One region of the Macrococcus armenti genome, then DNA from elsewhere that is predicted to be linked to it. Evidence: riboswitches for the same ligand, from Rfam matches in the RefSeq annotation. Region 1 holds a riboswitch; the other holds the start of a gene.
What was found. Region 1 has a riboswitch for S-adenosylmethionine ahead of LAU42_RS02510 (methionine ABC transporter ATP-binding protein). Riboswitches for the same ligand answer to the same signal wherever they lie in the genome.
Positions count from the first base shown of each region.

Region 2: linked by a shared signal. The riboswitch ahead of LAU42_RS08195 (hypothetical protein) and the one ahead of LAU42_RS02510 (methionine ABC transporter ATP-binding protein) in region 1 are both predicted to bind S-adenosylmethionine.

Region 1 covers NZ_CP083608.1:453,083-458,295, forward strand. Annotated here, with positions in the region: gene LAU42_RS02505 (phospholipase D family protein) at 1-1,484, shown strand, start outside; SAM riboswitch class I at 1,568-1,674, shown strand; gene LAU42_RS02510 (methionine ABC transporter ATP-binding protein) at 1,747-2,763, shown strand; gene LAU42_RS02515 (methionine ABC transporter permease) at 2,753-3,418, shown strand; gene LAU42_RS02520 (MetQ/NlpA family ABC transporter substrate-binding protein) at 3,434-4,276, shown strand; gene LAU42_RS02525 (TetR/AcrR family transcriptional regulator) at 4,312-4,854, opposite strand; gene LAU42_RS02530 (HlyD family secretion protein) at 4,995-5,213, shown strand, end outside.
Region 2 covers NZ_CP083608.1:1,565,583-1,570,795, reverse strand. Annotated here, with positions in the region: gene LAU42_RS08215 (hypothetical protein) at 8-550, opposite strand; gene LAU42_RS08210 (TetR/AcrR family transcriptional regulator) at 556-1,137, opposite strand; gene LAU42_RS11990 (GrpB family protein) at 1,201-1,395, opposite strand; gene LAU42_RS08200 (helix-turn-helix domain-containing protein) at 1,489-2,379, shown strand; gene LAU42_RS08195 (hypothetical protein) at 2,938-3,168, opposite strand; SAM riboswitch class I at 3,242-3,343, opposite strand; gene LAU42_RS08190 (ABC transporter permease) at 3,395-4,159, opposite strand; gene LAU42_RS08185 (ABC transporter ATP-binding protein) at 4,156-5,040, opposite strand; gene LAU42_RS08180 (PLDc N-terminal domain-containing protein) at 5,037-5,213, opposite strand, start outside.

The DNA.
Region 1 (5,213 bases):
CGAAGAAAAAAGCTGTGAATAAAAAAACGCAGCGTAAACGCAAAAGAAAAAAATCAAAACTTAAATTTAAACATATCTTTATAATCGGGTGTGTTATTTATGTTTGCAGTGCAGTGTATGGCGCGATGAAACCGCTCCCAGCAGGTATTAGTAAGGCTTATGAACCGAGTAAGACAAATGACGTGAAATTACTCATTGATAAAACGTACGAAAAAAATAAAAAAATGTACTATGAGCACGAAATATTCAATGAACAGTTAAAAACGATTAAAGCAGCAGATGATTTTATTATTCTTGATATGTTCTTATTCAATGATACATATGATGGTGATGTTAAGTTTCCGAAACTGACGACAGAACTTACGCATGCACTGATAAATAAAAAGAAAGAAAATCCAGACATTCAAATCTACATGTTGACAGATCCGATTAATTCATTTTATGGAAGTTACACACCAGCGCATTATAAAATGTTGCGTGATAATGGTATATCTGTTTATGAAACGAATCTTGTAAAACTTCGTGATTCAAATCCAATATACTCAGGGTTATGGCGACCGACTTTACGCTTTTTCGGAAATAACGAGAATGGTCTCATTCCGAATATATTCTCTAAAGAAGCACCGAATGTAACGGTACGAGGTTTCGCAAGATTACTTAATATGAAAGCGAATCATCGAAAAACATTAGTAACAGAAGATGCCGCAATCATATCAAGCAGCAATCCACACGACCCTAGCGGACATCATCAGAACGTTGCAGTAAAAGTAACAGGCCAATTACAGGAAGATTTGATTAAAAGTGAAATTCATGCACTGAACATGAGCGGTAGTAATTTATCAGCAAGTGATTTCGCGATAAAAAATCACGCATATAGCAATGACATGGATTATAAAACAACACTCGTAACAGAGGCTAAAGTGAAAGAAGCGGTACTGCGAAATATTAACAGCATGAAGTCCGGGGATAATATTAAGATGGGAATGTTTTATTTATCTGATCGTGATATCGTAAAATCACTATTAAATGCATCAGACCGTGGTGTAGAGGTTCGCATTATTTTAGATGTAAATAAAGAAGCATTCGGAAAGGAAAAGCCGGGTATACCAAACAAACCTGTTGCGCATGAACTCATCTCAAAGTCAGACGATCATATAAAAGTGAGATGGGCGGTGAGTCACGGAGAACAATTCCATGCGAAATATACACTTTTTAGAAGTTTATCGACTGGTGAGAGCACTGTAATACTTGGAAGTGCGAACTTAACACGTCGAAACGTTGGAGACTATAACATGGAAACAGACGTTGTGATTTCCGGTAAAAGCGACTTAAGCGTATTTAAACAACTAAACGATACATTTGATGCAATGTGGGAAAACAAATATGCGCATGTAACAGATGATTATGACGTCCAGAAAGATCCATCGTTTATTAAAGACGTCTTATACCGTGTACAGGAGTTTACAGGGTTATCGAGTTTCTAAAAAAAACTAAATTTTTAAAAAAGTTTAAAAATAATATTGACTTATTTATGTATCACATGTAATATGTAAAACAACTTAATAATAATTTATCAAGAGAGACAGAGGGATATGGCCCGATGAAGTCTCAGCAGCGGACTCTACTACAGAGCACTGTGCTAAATCCATCAAGCATTAGCTTGGCAGATAAATGTTGAACGTATAACACTCATTTAGCTCAAGCTATGTGAGTGTTTTTTTATTTGAAGGAGGAGGAAAAATGGGCATAATCGAAATTCAGGATGTTACGAAAGTATATACTACGAAAAAAGGTGAAGTTCATGCACTGAATCATGTGGACTTAACGATTGAGAAAGGACAAGTATTTGGAATTGTTGGTTACTCAGGTGCAGGTAAATCAACTTTGCTGAGATTAATAAATCGTCTGGAAAAACCGACGACAGGGAATGTTATCGTAGAAGGTCAGGATATTACGACGATAAGAGAGAAAACATTGAGAAAAAGACGTCAGAATATCGGTATGATATTTCAGCAATTTAACTTATTTAAATCAAAAACGGTAGGAGACAATATTAGATATCCGCTTAAATTATCAAAGCGATATAACAAATCAGAAATCGAATCAAGAGTTGATGAGTTGTTAAACTTTGTTGGTTTAATTGATAAAAAAGATGATTATCCAAATCAACTCTCAGGAGGGCAGAAGCAGAGAATAGGGATAGCGAGAGCACTTGCAACAGAACCGGATATATTACTCTGTGATGAAGCAACGAGTGCGCTTGATCCTGAAACGACAGATGATATATTAAACTTACTGAAGAAAATAAATGAGAGACTCAATATTACAATTGTCATTATTACACATGAGATGGAAGTCGTTAAAAAGATTTGCGATGAAGTTGCTGTAATGGAACACGGCAAAGTCGTAGAACAGAATAAAGTATTTGAACTGTTCACTTCGCCAAAGCATCCTGTTACGAAACGATTTGTTCATAGCGTATTAAATGATGATATACCTAATGAAATTAAAACATCAGATCGTAAATTATACCGTTTTATTTTCAGTCATCAGCAAATCTTAAAGCCGGCACTCAGTCAGGTCGGTCGACAGTTTGGGGTTGATTTCAATATTTTGTATGGTGGTATAACCGAGTTAACTGATAGATTATTTGGGAATTTGTTAATCGAAGTGATAGGATCATCTTCTAATATTGATGCAGCGCTGAATCAATTACGTGAATTTAAAATTGATATAAAGGAGGTAGAAGGATTTGAAAACTGATATTACAACATTTTATCCAGTTATTATCGAGCAGACGATCAACACATTAATCATGGTGGTGATTACATTATTCTTTGCAGTACTGATTGGGCTTCCACTCGGAATATTACTTTATGCGACTGCAAAAGGTAATATACTGGAAAACAAGTTTGTGAATGGTATATTAAATGCACTGATTAATACGATCAGGCCCATTCCATTTATCATCTTCCTTGTCGCATTAATCCCGGTTACGAGATTTTTAGTTGGAACATCAATTGGAATATGGGCAGCGATTTTCCCGATGACACTCGCAGCTTCATTATCCATCGCACGTATTGTAGAAAACAATATTGTATCTGTAGATAAAGGTGTGATAGAAGCAGCAGAAGCAATGGGGTCAAGCAAGTTCGATATATTATTTAAAGTACTCATACCTGAAGCTGCGGGTGCTTTAATATTAGGTTTAACATTTACGACTGTATCACTAATTGAATTCTCGGCAGTAGCAGGACTCGTTGGAGCTGGCGGTATAGGTTACTTGGCATTTACATATGGTTATCAGAGATTTGATGTATTGATTATGTTTATTACAGTCGTCATACTAATCATACTCGTTCAGATTACACAATTTATCGGTAATAAATTTGCAAGCATATATACAAATAGACTATAAAAGGGAGCAATGAACATGAAAAAATTATTCGTATTATTATTAAGTTTAATCGTTGTACTGGCAGCATGTGGGAGTAAGGAGAGTAAAGAAAAAACTGTGAAGATTGGTGTCACTGGCGTAGACTCTAAAGTTTGGGAAGTAGTGAAGAAAGAAGCAAAGCAGGAAGGTATTAATATTGAATTTGTAGAGTTTCAAGATTACACAGCACCAAATAAAGCATTGAATGAAGGTGAAATTGATTTAAACGCATTCCAGCACTTTGCATTTTTAGATCAGTTTAAAAAGGATCATAATCTTGATATTTCAGTATTAGGTACGACAGTATTTGCACCACTTGGCGTATATTCAGAAAAAGTAAAATCAATTAAAGATATTAAAAAAGGAGATACAATTGCTATTCCTGACGATGTAACAAACCAGGCACGTGCGTTACGTTTGCTTGAAGCAGGAGGATTAATAAAGTTATCAGATGACTTTGGATTGTTTGGTGGTCCGGAAAAAGTTAAAGAAAACAAACTAGATATTAATATTAAACCAATTGATGCACAGCAAACACCACGCGTGTTACCAGATGTTGCAGCGAGTATTATCAATAACGGTGTTGCAGCACGTGCTGGTTTAAATCCTAAAAACGATCCAATTCTCCTTGAAGATTCAAACAGTAAAAATGTTGCTCCGTATATTAACGTTATCGCTGCACAAACGAAAGATAAAGATAATAAAACATATAAGAAAATTGTAGCATTGTATCATTCAGATAAAGCGAAAGACGCCTTAAAGGAAGACACGAAAGATGGCGAGATTCCTAAAAACTTAAATGCAGACGAAATTAAGAAAATTGAAGACAATCTGAAATAAATAATAGAGGTGTAAGACATTTGTCTTATACCTCTTTATCGATTTATTTTAAGTATATTATTATAAATAATCGTACTGATTACTTCAGGCGGCTCCGGGCAGTCATTTTGCAACCAGAAATATAACACCCCGAACTGACCACCGATCGTATAGCTGACGAAATAATCAGGATATTGAAGCGTCGTACTTGTTTCCAGAACATTCATATAGTTTGTACGCCAGTTTGAAAGTAGTTTCTGGGTAAAGTTCTGTGCTGGATGAAGTGTAAGTAGCACACGAAAGAATTGTCGGTGCTTATAAATATATTCAATCGTATGCGTTAAATATTTTTCAACAGAAGGTCGCTTATCTTTCGTTAAATGCAAATTTACAAAATCTTCATTTAATATTACTTCTAACTGCATGATATGGCTATCAATCAAACTATCCAGTAAAGCATATTTATCATCGAAGTATGCATAAAACGTCGAGCGATTAATCTGTGCTTCTGTACAAATCATCTTTATTGTAATTTCTCTGAAACGATATGTTTCCATCAACTGAATTAAGCTAGTTTCGATTAACTGTTTTTTATCCATATATATACTCATTTCTTCTTATTTAATAGTAGTAGTGCATTTATTTTACTCAATTTCCGACAAATTCACAATTATTGTTGGTTGAATGTTTATGAAATCCTACTATAATATTCTTTATGTAAAAAGGGAGGAAATTATAAATGAAGAAATTAGTAATGATTAATATTTTAACGTTAGTTATTTTAGCAGTGTTAGGTATTGTGGGCTTTCACTTCTATGATGAAGCAACAAATTATGTGAAAACAGATAACGCAAAGGTAGATGGTGATCAGATTGCAATTGCAAGTCCAGTAGCAGGAAAACTGATTACATTCGATAAAAAAGTTGGGGATACGTTATCAAAAGACGATAAATTAGGT
Region 2 (5,213 bases), 1.1 Mb from region 1:
ATAGTTATCAAGTATCTATTTTCTCTTTCTTCGGCCAAATGAAGTAGCTGATTGTGATGATAAAATCGATGATGAGGACAAACTTCCATATACGTATTACGCCCATTAAATTATTCAGAGACGATGGATTGTTTGCAACAACCAGCATCAGGTAGATAAGCCCATATGCGATAAGAAATGCAATGATGTGTTTAAAAAAACTCTTTAAGTATTGCTTTGCATATTGGTTTCCGTATATTTTAGGGCGAGGTGTTTCTTTTAAGTATAATACTCTAAATTTTTCATCTGCCCAATTGATAAAGTCTTTACCAAATACAATTGAAATAGCAATGTATACAGCAGCGATACCATGTGTAATTTCTGCTGTTCCACCTTGGTGTAGATTGAATGTTGCAGCGATAATTAAAAACAGGTCAACTAGTATTGTACATGATAATAATAACACACTTAATTTTTCTTTATGAAATATATATCTTGTTACTAATCCGAGAACTATGAACACCCAAAATAGAATTTCAGCTGCAATGATTAATGTTATGATGATACTCATTTTACTCACTCCATCCATGATTGAATTTCTTCTGTTATGATTTGTTCTACTAAAGTGTTTGATAATTGTTTCGGCTGATAAAGTTTATGTAACGCTAATCCATCAATTAAAGCATGCAGTTTTGTGATGGCTTTTTCTTTGTCGATTGAAGGCTTTATTTTATTATTTTGATGCAAGAGTTCAAATGATTTTTGTACTAATACGTAGATTTCATCACTCATCGTATTTTCATTAATTGTGCTATTTTCTTCTTGTACCGCCAACCACACGATCATATCCGCGGTTCTTTTCTTATCGAGTGGCATTGTTAGTAATATTGCATCGACAATTCTTTTTTCAAGAGGTATGTTTCGGTCCATAAATATTGATTTGATATTTGATTCAATTGATTCAGTAAGCATATTTAGTATTTCTGAAAGTAATGCAGACTGATTTGGAAAGTAATATCTGATTTGGCCAGGTGTCATTTTCGCTGCACTGGCTATACTTCTAACAGATGTGCCTTGTTTACCTAGTTCCTGTATATTATGATAGGCAATTTCTAATATTAGTTGCTTTTTAGCTTCATGATTTACTATTTTCGGCATCGTCAATCTCCTTTTTAACACATATGTATTAAAATAATATAATCTTATTTTAATACATATGTGTTAAAAAAGAAAATAATATGATATGGAGTTCAGTTGAATTATGTTTTTAAGAGTAGGTATTGAATTACTTCCAATGTGATGGATATTAATCACTTCATCGTTCAGAATTTGAGCTAATGCGATCTTTTCATTTTGTAACATATTTGGCCATTCAGAATTATACGGGACAACCTCTAGTTTGCGTATTGGAGACATCCAACTTAAAATTGATTTTTATAATATAATACAGCAACATTTATCAAAAACAAATCGCAAGTAACAGTTACAATATTTATGAGGTGATACATATTGAGTCAGGATAATATCAATCAAATTATTGAACTTGTTGAGGAAAACTTATTAGAAAATTATACGTTAGACGATTATGTAAAGCGCACAGGTTATTCAAAGTTCCATTTGATGAGAATGTTCAAGAGAGCGACTGGTTATACATTTTATGACTATATAATAAGTAGACGTATTGCTTATGCTTCACAATATTTATTGTATACCGATATTAGTATTATCGATCTGGCTTTTGTACTGAACTTTCAATCTCAGGAAGCTTTCTCGAGAAGGTTTAAATCAGTGTACGGATTACCACCAGGTAAATATCGAAAATTGATGAGTGGATTAATAAATGATAACAAGGAGGAAGTAGTGATGACTTCAGAACATATTAAGGGATGGATATTGACTGGGACTGCGCCACATCTTTATGAAACCGTATTGGATACAAAGGTATATCATAGTGGACACCAATCAGCTTTATTATCATCTAAAGATAATGACGCAACGTATAATGAGAACACTTTCGGAACCTTAATGCAAAGTATTTCTGCAGAATCTTATAATAAAAAACGTGTGAAATTTTCAGCATTTATTAAAACAGAGTCAGCAGATAAATGTGGATTATGGGCTAGAATTGATGATGCTAAAAACGATGTAATGCAGTTTGATAACATGATGGATAGAGCAATTAACGGAACAAATGAATGGAATTATTACTCTGTCGTATTAGATGTAAATGAAAGTGCAGCATCAATACATTTTGGAGTTTTATTATTAGGTAAGGGTAAAGTATGGATTGATCAATTTAAATTAGAAGAAGTCGATGAAACAATACCATGTACTGATACGTTAACAAAAGCACAAGATCTGCCATCATTACCTATAAATTTAGACTTTGAGGATATGTAATATGAATAAGATATTGAAATTTAGGGTTTTAAATCTTTGTATTGCTTTAATATATTTAATACTTCTTTCAAAATTCTTATATTGGTTAGGTCATTATATATTTGATTATGATATACATTTGTTTGAATTTATTAAAATTCCCTATGCGAATACTTTAAGTACTATTGTTTTAGTAGGATTGGTAATTTTTCTAGAAAGTTATAGTGAAACTTTTGAAGAAAGTAATAGTAGATGAATTAATAAACTTATAAAAATTGGAATGCATGTATTTAATATATCAATGCATTCCAAATTTTTTTGCATAATTATCTTTTATAAATAATATATTCTTAATACTTTTTAATATACATAATTTGGATGTATATTAAAAATATAAAAACTGAAATGAGTTATTATGAATCATCAAAAATGGATTAGAGCATGAAAAACACTTTGCTTTATTTTAATAATAGTCGTTTTCATCATAGTCAGACCTTTGATAGAAGTGAAATAATAAAGGACGACGAATAAATATTGAAAAAAAAGCAACCGCGACTTGATTTGTCACGGTTGTTTTTATTAACAACGTTCTACTGTAATTTTAAAGCCGTCGACAATGAATTCTAACTTTTTCTGCTGCATGTGTTCTTTATTTTGTACTCTAGTATCATTAGCCTCAGCTTCGATCTTACCTAATTCCTGTTCCAGCTCTCGAATTTTGTAAACCTTATGCATATTCGATGCATAACTGTTCGGCTTTACCTGTCTTTGTTCGTTTAAATCTGCAAGTACATCTGCTCTCGTTCTCATATAAAACACTCCTCATAAAATTTTTACAATAAAAATAAGCTCATCTTAAAGAAAGAAGAGCTTGAGTAAGAACTTCTTATCTTTCAAGATTACATCTTGTTGGAATTAGCACAGTGCATACGCCTGTTGCTGAGGTTTCATAGGGCCAAGTCCCTCCACCTGCTCTGAATAAGATACGAGCTATTTTTTTGTATATTTATTATAACATATTTTGTTCTTGTTGTGTTTAAATTTCGGCCTTATTAAAGCGATATATACTTAATATAATACTTAACAATATGATCATTATTGTGATGATGATAGGTGTAAACATTTGGCTAAATACAGTTTTTTCAATCATTATATCTGTGTTTTTCTGGATGAGTTGTAATGGTAACTTATCTTTAATGTGTTTAAACATGCTAAGTATGAACATCATGACAACGATTAACAGTATACCTAACATTACAGCAATATTATTCTTGAGCAAAGTTGATAAAAGCATAATAATACTAAGTAACATTACTCCGAATAACCAGCTCATCATGTAAGCGGCGAGTTTATAGGATCCTTCGTTATTGAAATAATATAATGTATAAGAATATTGGATGAGCGCACCTATAATGTATGCGATTGTCCAGATGATTGTACTGATGATCCATTTAGAAAGTATAATGTATTTTCTGCTTAAACCTTTTGTAATTAAATTGAGCAATGTTCCTCTTGATAATTCGTTTGTTAAAATACCGCTGAACATAATTACTAATATAATGAGCCCTATTTGATTGATATTTTTGAAAAATTGAATATATGAATCTATATAGGTAGCTTCAGGAATATTAAAGTCTTTCACTGTTGAGGGGAGAGCATTCTTTATAATGTCTGGCATTATAATGGCTGTGAGAGGACTCATAATTCCAAGTATCATGAATACGATGATAATAGGTATTAATTTATTTGTGCGTATACTCTCAGTCCATTCTTTTTGAAGCATAATCATTAGCTGATTCATGATGTAACCTCCAAATAAAGCGTTTCTATATTATTATCGATACGCTCGATATATTCTGGGTAAATTTGCAGCATATTTAATTTTTCATATAGTGTCTGCATGGCCGAATCATTTGATGATATGAATGTATACTGACCATCAATCGTATAATCAAAATATGGGCTTAGTTTTTCTTTTTCTGTTTGATTTATCTTTAATTTGAGTCGAATTAATGGTGTTTCAAAGTTAGGTTTTAATGTATTGATATTAGTTATTTTATTATTTGCTAGGACTATGACTTCATCACATATGCGTTCAATATCTGTCAGGATATGAGTTGAGAAGATGACAGTGGTACGATGTTTAATGCGTTCTAATATATCCAGTATTTCTTGTCTTCCTTTCGGATCGAGCGCACTCGTCGGTTCATCACAAATAAGAATTTCTGGATTATGAATTAATGCTTGAGCAATACCAAGCCTTTGTTTCATGCCACGTGAATATTTAGTGATGCGAATATTACAGTCATCTAAGCCAACTTCATTGAGTAGGTCGGTAACACGTTGATTGACTTCATCTCGTTTAATAGAAGTGATTTTAGCGCATAGTGTCAAATACTCTCTTGCATTCATATAGTGATAATACTCAGGTACATCTGATAAATATCCTATAAATTTATTTGTGGGTGTTTCACCATAAGTTACAGGGAGATCATTAACTAATATTTGCCCTGAATCCAGACGTAAAAGTCCTAATATCATTTTTATCGTTGTTGTTTTTCCTGAACCATTCGGACCAATGAAGCCGTATATTTTTCCAGTTTCAAAACAATATGATGCATCTTGAAGAATGACTTTATGAGCAAACTTCTTGTTTATATGAATTAATTTTAGAATACTCATTGATATTCCTCACTGACTAAATAAGAAATTGGTCCAATGATGTTAACGAATATTATGATTAAAATCCATGATGCTTTATTAAGGTTTTTAAAAGAGTCACGTTTAATAACTTTGACAAGTGCGAACAACATTAAAATAACTTGTAATATTATCAATGGTATTAGAAATGGCAG